DNA from 3 places in the Aquitalea pelogenes genome. Region 3 is predicted to be linked to each of the others. Evidence: predicted binding sites of a transcription regulator. Region 3 holds the regulator's gene; each other region holds the start of a gene.

Region 1 (4,321 bases), on a different contig from region 3:
TGCGGCTGGCCGCCGCGCTGGACCAGATGTCCAACCATGTAATGGCCACCGCAGTGGTGCAGGCGGCGCATGAACGCGGCCTGGGCAAGCTGCCGTTGCCGACGGCGGTCAACGAGGTGGCCGGTGCCGGGCTGAGCGGCGAGCTGGAAGGCCGGCGCGTGGTGCTGGGCAGTCTGGCTTATGTCAGCAGCCAGCTGCCGTCCTTGTCGCCCTGGGCGCAGTCCTTGCAGGCAAGGCTGGATATGGAAGGGGCCAGCGTGGTGTATGTTGCCTGCGATGGCGTATTGCTGGGTGCGCTGGAACTGGCCGACCGCTTGCGGCTGGAAACCCCGCGTGCGCTGCGCATGCTCAAGCGCTGCGGTGTCAGCCATATCGCCATGCTGTCCGGTGACCGGCAGGATGTGGCCGAGGCGATTGGCCACGGCATTGGCGTGGACGAAGTGTTTGCCGGTTTGCAACCGCAAGACAAGCTGGCCCACATCCATCAGGCCAGAGCGCGCGGTGTCACGCTGATGGTGGGGGATGGCGTCAACGACGCTCCCGCCTTGCGTGCGGCCGATGTCGGCGTGGCAATGGGTGCGCAAGGGGCTGCAGCCGCCGCGGAAAGTGCAGGGGTGGTGCTACTCAACGACCGGCTGGACCGGCTGGCCGAAACGGTGATGGTGGCCCAGCGCAGCATGGCGATTGCCCGCCAGTCGGCGGTGGCCGGCATGGGTCTTTCGCTGCTGGCCATGCTGGCCGCCGCGCTGGGCTGGCTGCCACCGGTATACGGTGCGGTGTTGCAAGAGCTGATCGACGTGGCGGTGATCGTGAATGCGCTGCGCGCCCTGTCGCCACCTGCCGGTCTGGGCCAGCAGCAGAAACTGACGGTGGAAACCGTGGCGCAACTGAACGAGGAACATGCGCTGCTCAACCCGCTATTGCAGCAACTGGCAGCACTGGCACGCGCCGTCCCGCAACTGGAGCACAGCCAGTTGCGGGCCGAACTGGACCAGTTGCAAACCCTGCTGCACGAGCGCCTGCTACCGCATGAGCAAAAGGAAGAAGGGCAGCTTTACCCGGCCATGGCGCGGCTGTTGGGCGGCGAGGACCCGCTGGCCGCACTCAGTCGCAGTCATCAGGAAATATTCCGCCAGTCGCGCCGCCTGACCATGCAGATAGAGGCCTTGCCGGTACCCGCCTCGCCGCTGGAATTACAGGAGTTGCAACGCACCCTGTACAGCCTGGACACCATTTTGCAGCTGCATTTTGCCCAGGAAGACGAGCTGTACCAGAGCATGAGCTGAACGCTCGCATCCCTTACAGGGGGGCGGGGGAGCGACTGCTGTCCTGGCCATGCAGTTGCTGACGGTACTGGCGCGGGGTAAAGCCGGTCAGCGCCTTGAACTGGCGGCTGAAGGCGCTGTGGTCGGTGTAGCCGCAGTGCAGTGCTACATCGGTGATGGCCATGTCACCGTGCAACAGGCGGTGGGCATGTTCCAGCCTGGCCTTGTGAATCATCTGGCGCGGGGTCAGGTGAAACACTTTCTTGCAGTAGCGTTCCAGCTGGGCGGGGGAGACGCCGGCAATGGCGGTCAGCTCGTCCATGCTGATGGAACGGCTGAAGTGGCTGCGGATGAACTCGTCCACCGCCACCAGCCGGGTGTAGGCGGGGTGGGTCTTGCTGGCGGCCTGCAAATCCAGCGAGATGCCGATCAGCCCGATGATGTCGCCCGCCGCACTGTATAGCGGCCATTTGTAAGTCAGGCACCAGCCGGGCTCCCGGCTGTTGAACAAATGCAGTTCCAGCTGGCTTTCCAGTACCAGCCCGTCCTTCAACACCTTGATGTCTTGCGCGGTATAGCCCGGCCCCAGCTGCGAGGGAAACACCTCGGCGCTGGTCTTGCCCAGCAAGGGTTGCAGGCTTTTCAGCCCGCAGCGTTCCACCAGTGTCTGGTTGGCCAGCAGATAGCGGGCCTGTGCGTCCTTGATGAAGATGGCGGCATTGGGGATCAGGTTCAGTACCGGCAGCAGCGGTCCCAGTGCGCCCAGCAGACTGTCCAGGCTGGCCGGACGTGTTTGTTGCTGCCAGTTGGCAATGCTGTCCAGCAGTTCCCCTGTCAAGGTTTTCCCTTCCTTGTCTTGTGCGTTTGTCCGGTCTGTCACCGGGCATGGCGGCACAGTCCTGTCTTGCCCATTGTGCTGCAAAAACAGCAATTGTGCTGATTTCGTCATTGTCGCTGATGATAAGCATCAAGATTCCCGGCAGCAATAACGCCATTCTATGCAGGTGCTGACGAAGACGGGTTCGGCGTGAAGATGCAATGGAATCAATACCCTGCATGGTATTGCTGCATCGGGTTTTCACAGGGCATGCCAAGGGTGCATTCCTGCCGACCGTCATTCAAGGTCTTACCGAATGGACAAGCTTATGCAAGAGATACACATCATCGATTCCCACACCGGCGGCGAACCCACCCGGCTGGTGATGCGAGGTTTTCCCGATATCGGCGGTGGCAGCATGGCCGATCAGCGCGACGCATTGCGCCAGCAGCACGACCAATGGCGCCGCGCCTGTTTGCTGGAGCCGCGTGGCAGCGAGGTACTGGTGGGCGCGCTGTATTGCCCGCCAGTGTCGCCGGACGCCACTTGCGGGGTGATCTTCTTCAACAACACCGGGTATCTGGGCATGTGCGGCCACGGCACCATCGGCCTGATTGCCTCGCTGCATTACCAGGGCCTGATTGCACCGGGCGTGCACAAGATCGACACCCCGGTGGGACAGGTCAGCGCCACCCTGCATGAGGATGGTGCGGTGACGCTGGGCAATGTACCGGCTTACCGTTATCGCCAGCAGGTGGCGGTGAACGTGCCCGGCTACGGCGTGTTTCACGGTGACATTGCCTGGGGTGGCAACTGGTTCTTCCTGGTGTCCGAACACGGCATGGTGCTGGACATGGCCAATGTCGAGGCACTCACCGCCTTCACCTGGGCCATGTTGCAAGCGCTGGAAGCACAGGGCATCACCGGGGCCGATGGCGCGCTGATCGACCACGTGGAGCTGTTTGCCGACGATGCCAGCGCCGACAGCCGCAATTTCGTGATGTGCCCGGGCAAGGCGTACGACCGCTCGCCCTGCGGCACCGGTACCAGTGCCAAGCTGGCTTGCCTGGCTGCCGACGGCAAACTGGCCGAAGGCGAAAGCTGGGTACAGGCCGGCATCACCGGCAGCCAGTTCATCGGCCATTACCAGCGTGAGGGCGATTTCATCCGCCCCTTCATTACCGGCCGCGCCTTCGTCACCGCCAGCGCCACGCTGCTGATCGACCCGCAAGACCCTTTCGCCTGGGGCATCTGAGCCCCGCGCTGCACAGACAACACCCCATACACACACATACAAGCTGCAAGGAGCAAAACAATGAGCGACAACATTTTCACCGGCTGCATCCCGGCCCTGATGACCCCGTGTACCGCCGAGCGCAAGCCGGATTTTGACGCGCTGGTGGCAAAGGGCCGCGAGCTGATTGCCGCCGGCATGAGCGCGGTGGTGTATTGCGGCTCGATGGGCGACTGGCCGCTCTTGACCGAAGCCGAGCGTCAGGAAGGCGTGGCCCGGCTGGTGGCTGCCGGCGTGCCTACCATTGTCGGCACCGGTGCGGTGAACACCCGCGAGGCGGTATCCCATGCCGCCCATGCCGCCCGCGTTGGCGCACATGGCCTGATGGTGATTCCGCGCGTGCTGTCGCGTGGTGCGTCCCCGACCGCGCAAAAGGCCCACTTTTCCGCCATTCTGGCCGCTGCGCCCAACTTGCCTGCAGTCATCTACAACAGCCCTTATTACGGCTTTGCCACCCGTGCTGATTTGTTCTTCGAACTGCGCCGCAGCTATCCCAACCTGATCGGCTTCAAGGAATTCGGCGGTGCCGCCGACATGCGCTACGCCGCCGAGCACATCACCTCGCAGGATGATCAGGTCACGCTGATGGTGGGGGTGGACACCCAGGTGGTGCATGGCTTTGTCAATTGCAATGCCACCGGCGCCATTACCGGCATCGGCAATGCGCTGCCGCGCGAGGTGCTGCATCTGGTTGCGCTGAGCAAGGCCGCCGCCCGTGGCGACGCAGTGGCCCGTCGTCAGGCGCGTGAGCTGGAATCGGCGCTGGCGGTGCTGTCCTCCTTCGATGAAGGCTGCGATCTGGTGCTGTATTACAAGTACCTGATGGTGCTGAACGGGGATACCGAATACAGCCTGCACTTCAACGAAACCGACGCCCTGACCGAAGCCCAGCGCCGTTATGCCGAAACCCAGTACACGCTGTTCCGCAACTGGTATCGCGACTGG
Region 2 (4,321 bases), on a different contig from region 3:
GACCGAAGAATTGAGCAATCATGATTGCATCAACTTCCAGTTTCCTACCTCCGGCCGGCTGTACAAGTGGGAATTCGACCGCCGCGGCGAGCGCATTCCGCTGGAAGTGACCGGCACGTATACCCTGAACGAGATGGAAGCCGTGTGTGAGCTGGCACGTCTGGGCATGGGTGTGGCACAGCTGCCGGGGCACGAGGTGGTGCACCTGATTCGCAGTGGCGAGCTGGAGCCGGTACTGACCGATGTGGTGTCGCTGGAGCGTTCCATTTACATCTGCTTCCCGCATCGCGACCACATCGCGCCGCGTACCCGCGTCTTTGTGGACTTTGTGGTGGAGAAGCTGGCGGATCATCCGGATATCATGGCGGATCTGCCGGGGCTGGATTTGTCCGCCAAACGCAAGGCAGCGGCGCAGCTCATGGGCTGATGCCAGTCTGTTTGCTAATAAACAAAGCCCGGCATGTGCCGGGCTTTTTGCTGTTTGTCTGTCAGACCCGTTTACACGGCCATGAAGCGTTGCAGCGGTGTGGCGCTCCAGTCCACGCTGTCCAGCAGGTTCTTCACGATCAGCCCCAGCTCGGTATCCCCTTCAATCACCAGTTTGCGGTTGAAGAACAGGGTGTCCGGGTCTTCTTCGCGCAGCATCATGCGGGCAAAGTCGGCCAGGTTGGCCGCCAGGCGCAGGTCGGGTTCTGATGGGGTGCTGTCCACGCTGAAACGTGCGTCGTCTGCGGTGAAGCGCAGGTGCATGTCGGCATCCAGAATATGGACTTCAAAGCTGTGCCCGGCCAGCAGGCTCATGTCTACCGGCAGGATGTCGCGCTTTTTCAGTTGGTTCAGCGTGGTGACCAGCGCCCAGCAGGGCGGTGTGCTGGGCAGTTTGCCCAGTATGCTGGCCAGCTTTGCCGGCAGGGTCAGGTCAGGAATGTGCATGGCTGGTTTCTCCTATGGCGCTGATGCCGGCACTGCCGCGCCAGTAACCGTCCACCAGCAGGCTGTCGGAATACGGGCTTAGGTCCACTTCGCCGGTAGTGCGTGATTCGATGGCAGCAACAGCCTGCTGGTAGCCCTGTACTACCTGGGCCGTGTGTTGCCACTGCGGGCTGATGCGCAGGGCGGTAATGCCCATGGCGCTGATGTCAGCCAGGTGTGGCAGCAGGGACTGGCAGCCGTCGGACATGGTCTGGATGCCGTTGATGGTGAGGAAGGCCTGTTGTTCGCGCGTGTTCAGGCGCAGGCCGTCCGGGTGCTCCATGCAGCGGAACTGGCAGTCGTCCTTGGACAGGTTGTAATGCCGCGCGGTGAAGCAGCGCGCGGACAGTGCCAGTGGCAGCCTGCCCCAGGCAAACAGCTCGGTTTCGATCTGTACGCCATTGAACGCCGCCTGACCCAGCACGGCAGACAGGGTGTCACGGTCCATTTCCACCGGTGGAATCCAGCGCCGCGCGCCCAGTGAGCGGATCAGCGCCAGGGTGTCGGCGTTGTAGATATTCAGGTGATGACCGGCAACAAAGGGCTGGCCTTGTTGCTGCGCCAGCCGGGCTGCGCCCAGATCATTGGCTTCCAGCTGCAGTTCGCCGTTTTCCACCAGCTTGCGCAGGCGGCGCAAGTCGGATTCGCTTTCGATCAGCGCCTGGCTGGACAGCACCACCTGGCGTCCGCTCTGGGCCAGTTCGCGTCCCAGGCTGATCCAGTCCTGGCCGCGCAATTGCTGGCGGCGCGAGCAGACCGCCTCGCCCAGATAAATGGTTTCCAGCGGCCAGTCGGCGGCCTCGCTGTAAAAGCGCAGGATATCGTCGCGGGACCAGTAAAACAGTACCGGGCCCAGTGTCAGTTGCAATTTTTTCATATCAGGCCTGCTTGTGAGGCCGGCATGGCAGCTTGCCCGCCGGCACACGGTATGTCATTTCCAGGGCCGGTTGTAGGCACCCAGCGTCTGCTGCTGGCCTTCCGCCAGCTTGGACAGGGCCTGGGTCCAGGCGGGCTTGACGGCAAAGCGCTGCTTGTCCCGGCCTGCGGCATCCAGCGCCTCGCGCAGGGTGCGGGTGACCTGGGCCACGTAGGCCGGGCTGCGCTGGCGGCCTTCCACCTTGATGGCGGCCACACCGATGTCGATGATCTGCGGCAGCATGCTCATCACGTTCAGGCTGGTGGGTTCTTCCAGTGCGTAGTAGGTATCGCCTTCCACCTCAAAACGGCCTTTGCACAAGGTGGGGTAGCCCGCCGGTTCGCCCTGCTGGTATTCGTCGATCAGGATGCCGTTCAGCCTTGCTCCCAGTGCTTGCTGGCCATGTTCCCAGCGCACGAACTTGGCGGGCGAGCACACGCCATGGCTGTTGGGTGATTCGCCGGTGGCATAGCTGGACAGCAGGCAGCGGCCTTCCACCATCACGCACAGGCTGCCAAAGCCGAATACCTCGATTTCCACATTGGTGTGGTCAATCACTTGCTTGACCTGGTCCAGCGTCAGCACGCGCGGCAGGACAGCTCGGCGGATGTCGAACATGTCCTGGGCCAGCTTGATGGCTTCGTAATTGGTGGCGGAGCTTTGCACCGACATGTGCAGGCGCAGGTCCGGGTAACGGTCGCGCGCGTATTTCATCAGGCCGATGTCGGCCAGGATGATGGCGTCCACGCCCAGTGCCGCCCCTTCGTCGATGGCGCGATGCCAGCGGCTGATGTCACCGCCCTGGGCATAGGTGTTGATGGCCAGCAGCACCTTGCGGCCATGCTGGTGCGCGTAGTGGATGCCTTCGCGGGCGGTGCGGTCGTCAAAATTCAGCCCGGCAAAATTACGGGCATTGGTATCGTTTTTCAGGCCGAGGTAGACGGTGTCGGCACCGTTATCCACGGCTGCCTTGAGGGCAGGCAGGCTGCCCGCCGGACAAACCAGCTCCGGCAGGGGGCGTGTGGCAGGCATGATGGCAAAATGTCGGCAATTGAAACCGCCAGACATTAGCAGAGCGTTGCAGCGCGGGACTTGTTCTGGGTCAAGTCGCCGGGATGGTGTGGGGCTGGGCGTGGCCGGGATGGCACAGGCCATCCCTCATCCGGGAGTCCGGGTCAGAACGGCAGCACCAGCTTGGTCTTGGCCACCAGCACGATATACGCCACCACCAGCAGCGCACAGAGCAGGGCGATGCTGCGTATCTGCTTGGTGCGGCCGCGCTTCAGCGCAATGGTACCCAGCGCCACATAAGCCAGCAGGCCGGCTATCTTGGCCAGCAGCCATGGCGTTTGCAGCAGCGGCCAGGCGCCCACCACCACCAGGGTGATGCCCAGTGCCAGTAGCGCGGTATCAATTACGTGCGGCAGGATGCGCAGCAGCTTGCTGGCCAGGATTTGCTGTTTGTCGGCCAGCATCAGCCCGCCACGCAGCGCGAACAGGGTGATGGTGAGATAGGCCATGCCCATGTGGGCGTGTTTGAGAATCTGGTAAGTGTTCATGCCTGCGTCTGCCATTTATGCCTTCTGCATGGGGTGATGAGGGCCAAAGGCTGATGGTACACTGAAGCCTTCGTTTCATCAGCGTTCCCGACCATGCTTTTTCTCTATCAGTCCAATCGTCTGGAGCAATTGGGCCAGCTTTATGCCGCCATGTTGCAGGCACAGCCGCTGAGTGACCCGTTTGCCGCCGAAACGGTGATCGTGCAAAGCCGGGGCATGGGGCGCTGGATGACGCTGGACCTGGCGCAGCAATGCGGCATTGCCGCCAATACCGACTTTGTCTTGCCCGCTGCCTTTGCCTGGCGGCTGATGCAAAAGGCCATTCCCGGCTTGCCGCGCAAGTCATCGTTCAGCCCGGAAGTGCTGAGCTGGCGCCTGATGGAACTGCTGCCCACCCTGCAAGGCGAGGTGTTTGCCCCCTTGCAGCGCTATGCCGCCGGTGGCGAGGCCGCCGCGTTCGAGCTGGCCGGCAAGGTGGCCGATATTTTCGACCAGTACCTGGTGTTCCGCCCGGACTGGATCCGCGCCTGGGAAGCCGGAGAACGACTGGACCTGGGCGATGACGAAGCCTGGCAGGCCGCGCTGTGGCAGCAACTGGCAGCACAGGACCCGGCCCGTCACCGCGTACGCATGCTGGATGAATTCTTTGCCGCCTTGCGGCCGGAACACCTGCCGGAGCGCATCACCCTGTTTGGCATTGCCAGCCTGGCACCGATGTATCTGGCGCTGATCAAGCGGCTGGCCGAACTGACTGATGTCTGCCTGTTCACCCTCAACCCCTGCGAAGCTTACTGGGGCGATATTGTCGATAACCGGCGCAAGCTCAAGCTGCGGGAAAAGGGCGATCTGTTCGCCACCGAAGGCCACCCGCTGC
Region 3 (4,321 bases):
GGCCGGGGTAGAAGCCACGCGCATCCACATGGAAGTGTTTGGCTCCAATGCCATGACCACCGGCTGAATTGGCTTTGTTTGTCGCTGCGCATTGTGAGCTGCCGCGCTGCGGAGTATCCTGCGCGGCACTTTCCCAGCCCACTTTACTGCCATGCAACTGAACCGCTTTACCGACCTTGGCCTGCGCGTGCTGATGTACCTGACGCACCGCGACCGGGAGCAACCGGTCACCATCAGCGAAATTGCCGAACGCTTCGAGGTGTCGCGCAATCACCTGGTGAAAGTGGTGCATTTCATGGGGGTGCAAGGCTGGCTGAACAACAGCCGTGGCAAGGGTGGCGGGCTGGCGCTGGCCCAGCCGCCCGAGCATTACCGCCTGGGCGGCATCATCCGCACGCTGGAAGGCAATGTGCCGCTGATTGACTGCGCCGAACCGCCTTGCGCGCTGCGTCAGGACTGCCAGCTCAAGGCCGTGCTGGATGTGGGCATGCAGGCATTTTTCAGCACACTGGACAGTTACACGCTGCGCGATGTGATTGCCAGCCCCACCGGCGAGGCCATCATTCGCCTGCATCGCAGCCCCAGACCGCAGTCGGCCGACAAAACCGCACCGGATGTGTTGTAAAAAACCATCACTTTTTCAATGAAAAAGCCCGCTACCTGCGGGCTTTTTTTACTGCTTTTTTAGGGGATAACCCTTTAAACAGTCTGAACAAAACCATCAGATGGTCTTGGAATAACGTGCCTTGGTTTCCCGTTCACGCAAATGGCGGTCGAACAGCATGGCGATATTGCGGATCAGGAAACGCCCTTTGGGCTCCACCATCAGGAAATCGCCGTCAAAGGTCAGCAGGCCCAGCTTGTGGTACTCGCGGATGGCTGGCAGCTCGGCAGAAAAATACTCGGCGAAATTGATGCCGTGCACCTGCTCGATGGCTTCCACCGACAAGGAGAAGCGGCACATCAGCGCCTGGATGATGCCGCGACGCAGGATGTCGTCCTGATCCAGCACCATACCGCGCATTACCGGCAGCCGGCCTTCGTCCAGCGCGGCGTAATAGCTGTCCAGGTCCTTCTCGTTCTGGCTGTAACAGGGGCCAACCTTGCCGATGGACGACACGCCAAGGCCGATCATGTCGCAGTCGGCATGAGTGGAATAGCCCTGGAAATTGCGCTGCAGGCGGGCCTGGCGCAAGGCAATGGCCAGGTCATCTTCCGGCTTGGCAAAGTGGTCCATGCCAATGAATACATAGCCTGCATCCGCCAGGCTCTTTACCGCGTCCTGCAGGATGTCCAGCTTGGTGCTGGCGGCTGGCAGGTCCGCCTCGTTGATGCGCCGTTGCGGCATGAAAACGGTGGGCAAATGGGCATAGTTGTACAGCGCCAGGCGGTCCGGACTGATGGCAATCACCTTGTCCAGCGTGCGTTTGAGCGACTCGCGGGTTTGCAGCGGCAGGCCGTAGATCAGGTCCACACTGACCGACTTGAAGCCGGCTTCGCGCGCAGCCTCGATCACCTCCAGCGTTTCTTCCTCGCTTTGCACCCGGTTCACCGCGGCTTGCACCTGCGGGTCGAAGTCCTGAATGCCCACGCTCATGCGGTTGAAGCCCAGTCGCGCCAGATGATGCACGGTTTCACGACCCACCTTGCGCGGGTCGATCTCGATGGAATATTCTCCCTCCGGCAAAAATTCGAAGTGGGCACGCAACATGGTCATCAGGCGGTCCAGCTGCTCGTCGGACAGGAAGGTTGGCGTACCGCCGCCAAAGTGCAGCTGGATCAGCTTTTCCCGGCAGCCAAGCGAGGCGGCAACCAGCTTGATTTCCTTTTCCAGGTAATCGAGGTAGCGGTCGGCACGGCTCTTGTCCTTGGTAATGATCTTGTTGCAGCCGCAGTAGTAACATACCGTATTACAGAACGGTATATGAACGTACAATGATATTGCGTTCTGATGCATGCCCAGGTGGCGCTGCATCAGCCAGCTTTTATAGTCCTTCTCGCCAAACGCCGGGGTAAACCGGTCTGCGGTCGGGTAAGAAGTGTATCTTGGGCCGGAACCATCAAGACGTTCGATCAATGCTCGGTCGAACTCACAGTGGGTAGGCGAAAACGGATGGGTGGTGTGCATGTCGTCGGGTATTGATAGTCAAACGTCAGGTGGACTGGTAAATTTGCGGAAAACGTGCGAATTCCGCTTTGACAAGGGTCAAGCTTCTTTACAGGGTTGTACAAAACACGCGATGTCAGACCAACACCAACACACTCTGCACGCACTGAAGGTGTCCTGCTCCAACTGCAGTCTGCGCGAACTCTGCCTGCCCATCGGGCTGAACCGCGACGAAATGACGCAGCTGGATGCAGTTATCCGTCAGAGCCGCCGCCTCAAGCGCGGTGAATACCTGTTCCGCAGTGGCGAAGCCTTCAAGTCGCTGTTTGCCGTGCGCACCGGTTTCTTCAAGACCAGCGTGGCAAGCCAGGACGGTCGTGAACAAGTCACCGGCTTTCTGATGTCCGGCGAACTCATGGGCCTGGATGGCATCTCGTCCAATGTGCATGGCTGCGACGCCATTGCCCTGGAAGACAGCGAAGTCTGCGAACTGCCCTTCAACCGCATGGAAAGCCTGGGGCGCGACATTCCCAGCCTGCAACACCACTTTTTCCGGCTGATGAGCCGCGAAATCGTGCGTGACCAGAACGTCATGCTGCTCCTGGGCAACATGAAGGCAGAAGAACGTCTGGCTGCCTTCCTGCTGAACCTGTCACAGCGTCTGTCCACCCGCGGCTTTGCCGCCAACGATTTCATCCTGCGCATGAGCCGCGAGGAAATCGGCAGCTTCCTCGGCCTGAAACTGGAAACCGTCAGCCGTACGCTGTCCAAGTTCCAGCAGCAAGGCTGGCTGAGCGTGGACCACAAGCACATCCAGCTGATCAAGGCCGATGCACTCAAGGACCTGATCTCCGGTTGTACCCACGCCAACGGCGTATAAGCCGACAGGCACGGTAACAGCCATCCGGGCGGTGGGCGCAATGCGCCTTACCGCCCTTTTTGCATCTTCCGCCCATCAGGGCAGGCGCGCCATTCTCCGCAAGCACTAACTCTTCCGGGCAAGGTATTACCAGCGCCCGATCAGCATGCCGGCCACCAGTTGCTCGGCCCGTTCCGCCACTTCAGCCAGCTGCGCGGCGTCCGGCTCGCCGCGTACCACCACGGCGGGCAGCACTTCGTGCCAGCCATAGCCGGCGATGATGCGCCGCATGGCGTGCACGGCCCCCATGCCATCGTTACCGGCTGACACCAGCAAGAGGCAAGCCAGCCCCTCGGTGCGGCCCTGTGCGGGGTAGAAGGTGCGGTCAAAGAAATCTTTCATCTTGCCCGCCATATAGCCAAAATTCTCCGGCGTTGCCAGCACGATGCCGTCTGATGTCAGCAAATCATCCAGTGTGGCCTGCTCGGCGGGCAGGCAGTTGAACTGCAGGTCATCCGTCAGCTGCGCTACGCTGGCGCGCACGGCGTCAACCAGCTGCAAGGTGCGGCCGGTCTGGCTGGCATACAACAACAGCAAGCGCTTCATGCGGCGGGACTCCCTGGCAGCGTGGCCATCAATGCCTGCAGGCGCGTTGCTTCGGGCCAGCCTGGCGGCACCACGAAACCGCGCGCCACCTCCTCCCAGTAGCCATCGCCCAGCGGCAGCAACTCTGCCACCAGTTGCGGCACCACGGCCTGATGCAATTCCTGGCGCAGGCTGTGCTGTTCACGCACTTCGGCTTCGGCCACACGGGCCGGAGCCAGCCAGCTCAAGCGTGGCAACCACATCCAGCGTGATGCCGGGCTGCTACTGGGCCAGGGGTGCAATAGCGGGCTGAACCAGCCTTGCAGCTGATCCGCAGCCAGTGGCGGCATGGGACGGGACGGTCGGGAATAGAAAAACCAGCCGGCCAGCCGGGCCTGACTGGCGCAGGCCACAAAGTCTGGCGGCAACACGCGCCGGGCCAGGGGGTGGCGGGACAGCTGCAACTGCGCCTGCAATTTGCCTGCCTTCAGCAGCCAGGCATCGCGCAGACTGGGGCCTACCAGACTGTCCGGCCCCTCCCCCAGTTGCAGATAGAATTTGCTGGCGGTTTCCACGTGCAGTGGTTCGCCATCCAGCCGGATCAGGAAATCAAACTCGCCAATGGTGCGGCCGCTGGCGTCCCGTAGCGGCAGATTGGCGGCCACCAGCTCGATATGGGGCGCGAGGTGAAACCAGAAAGCCAGCAAGCGCTCGGCATAGTGGCCCAGACGGCGACAGGGCTGGTCGGCCAGCCAGGCATAGAGCGGTGC

Evidence for each region. Region 3 encodes FNR, which switches genes on or off when oxygen is low (the NO sensors DNR and NnrR bind a similar motif). Its sites were predicted from a motif close to TTGATNNNNATCAA; they were not measured.
Region 1: the regulator FNR is predicted to act here: its motif matches at 2,223-2,236, upstream of ACE3SE_RS03655 (4-hydroxyproline epimerase).
Region 2: the regulator FNR is predicted to act here: its motif matches at 2,981-2,994, upstream of ubiU (ubiquinone anaerobic biosynthesis protein UbiU).

Annotation. Positions count from the first base shown of each region.
Region 1 is NZ_JAYSDA010000003.1:65,455-69,775, forward strand. It holds gene ACE3SE_RS03645 (heavy metal translocating P-type ATPase) at 1-1,286, shown strand, start outside; gene ACE3SE_RS03650 (AraC family transcriptional regulator) at 1,300-2,103, opposite strand; gene ACE3SE_RS03655 (4-hydroxyproline epimerase) at 2,411-3,337, shown strand; gene ACE3SE_RS03660 (dihydrodipicolinate synthase family protein) at 3,398-4,321, shown strand, end outside.
Region 2 is NZ_JAYSDA010000014.1:84,165-88,485, reverse strand. It holds gene ACE3SE_RS12665 (LysR family transcriptional regulator) at 1-427, shown strand, start outside; gene ubiT (ubiquinone anaerobic biosynthesis accessory factor UbiT) at 499-933, opposite strand; gene ACE3SE_RS12655 (U32 family peptidase) at 920-1,849, opposite strand; gene ubiU (ubiquinone anaerobic biosynthesis protein UbiU) at 1,904-2,920, opposite strand; gene ACE3SE_RS12645 (SirB2 family protein) at 3,064-3,447, opposite strand; gene recC (exodeoxyribonuclease V subunit gamma) at 3,541-4,321, shown strand, end outside.
Region 3 is NZ_JAYSDA010000019.1:77,637-81,957, reverse strand. It holds gene hmpA (NO-inducible flavohemoprotein) at 1-67, shown strand, start outside; gene ACE3SE_RS14930 (RrF2 family transcriptional regulator) at 152-625, shown strand; gene hemN (oxygen-independent coproporphyrinogen III oxidase) at 722-2,128, opposite strand; gene fnr (fumarate/nitrate reduction transcriptional regulator Fnr) at 2,241-2,987, shown strand; gene ACE3SE_RS14915 (flavodoxin family protein) at 3,114-3,572, opposite strand; gene ACE3SE_RS14910 (DUF1853 family protein) at 3,569-4,321, opposite strand, start outside.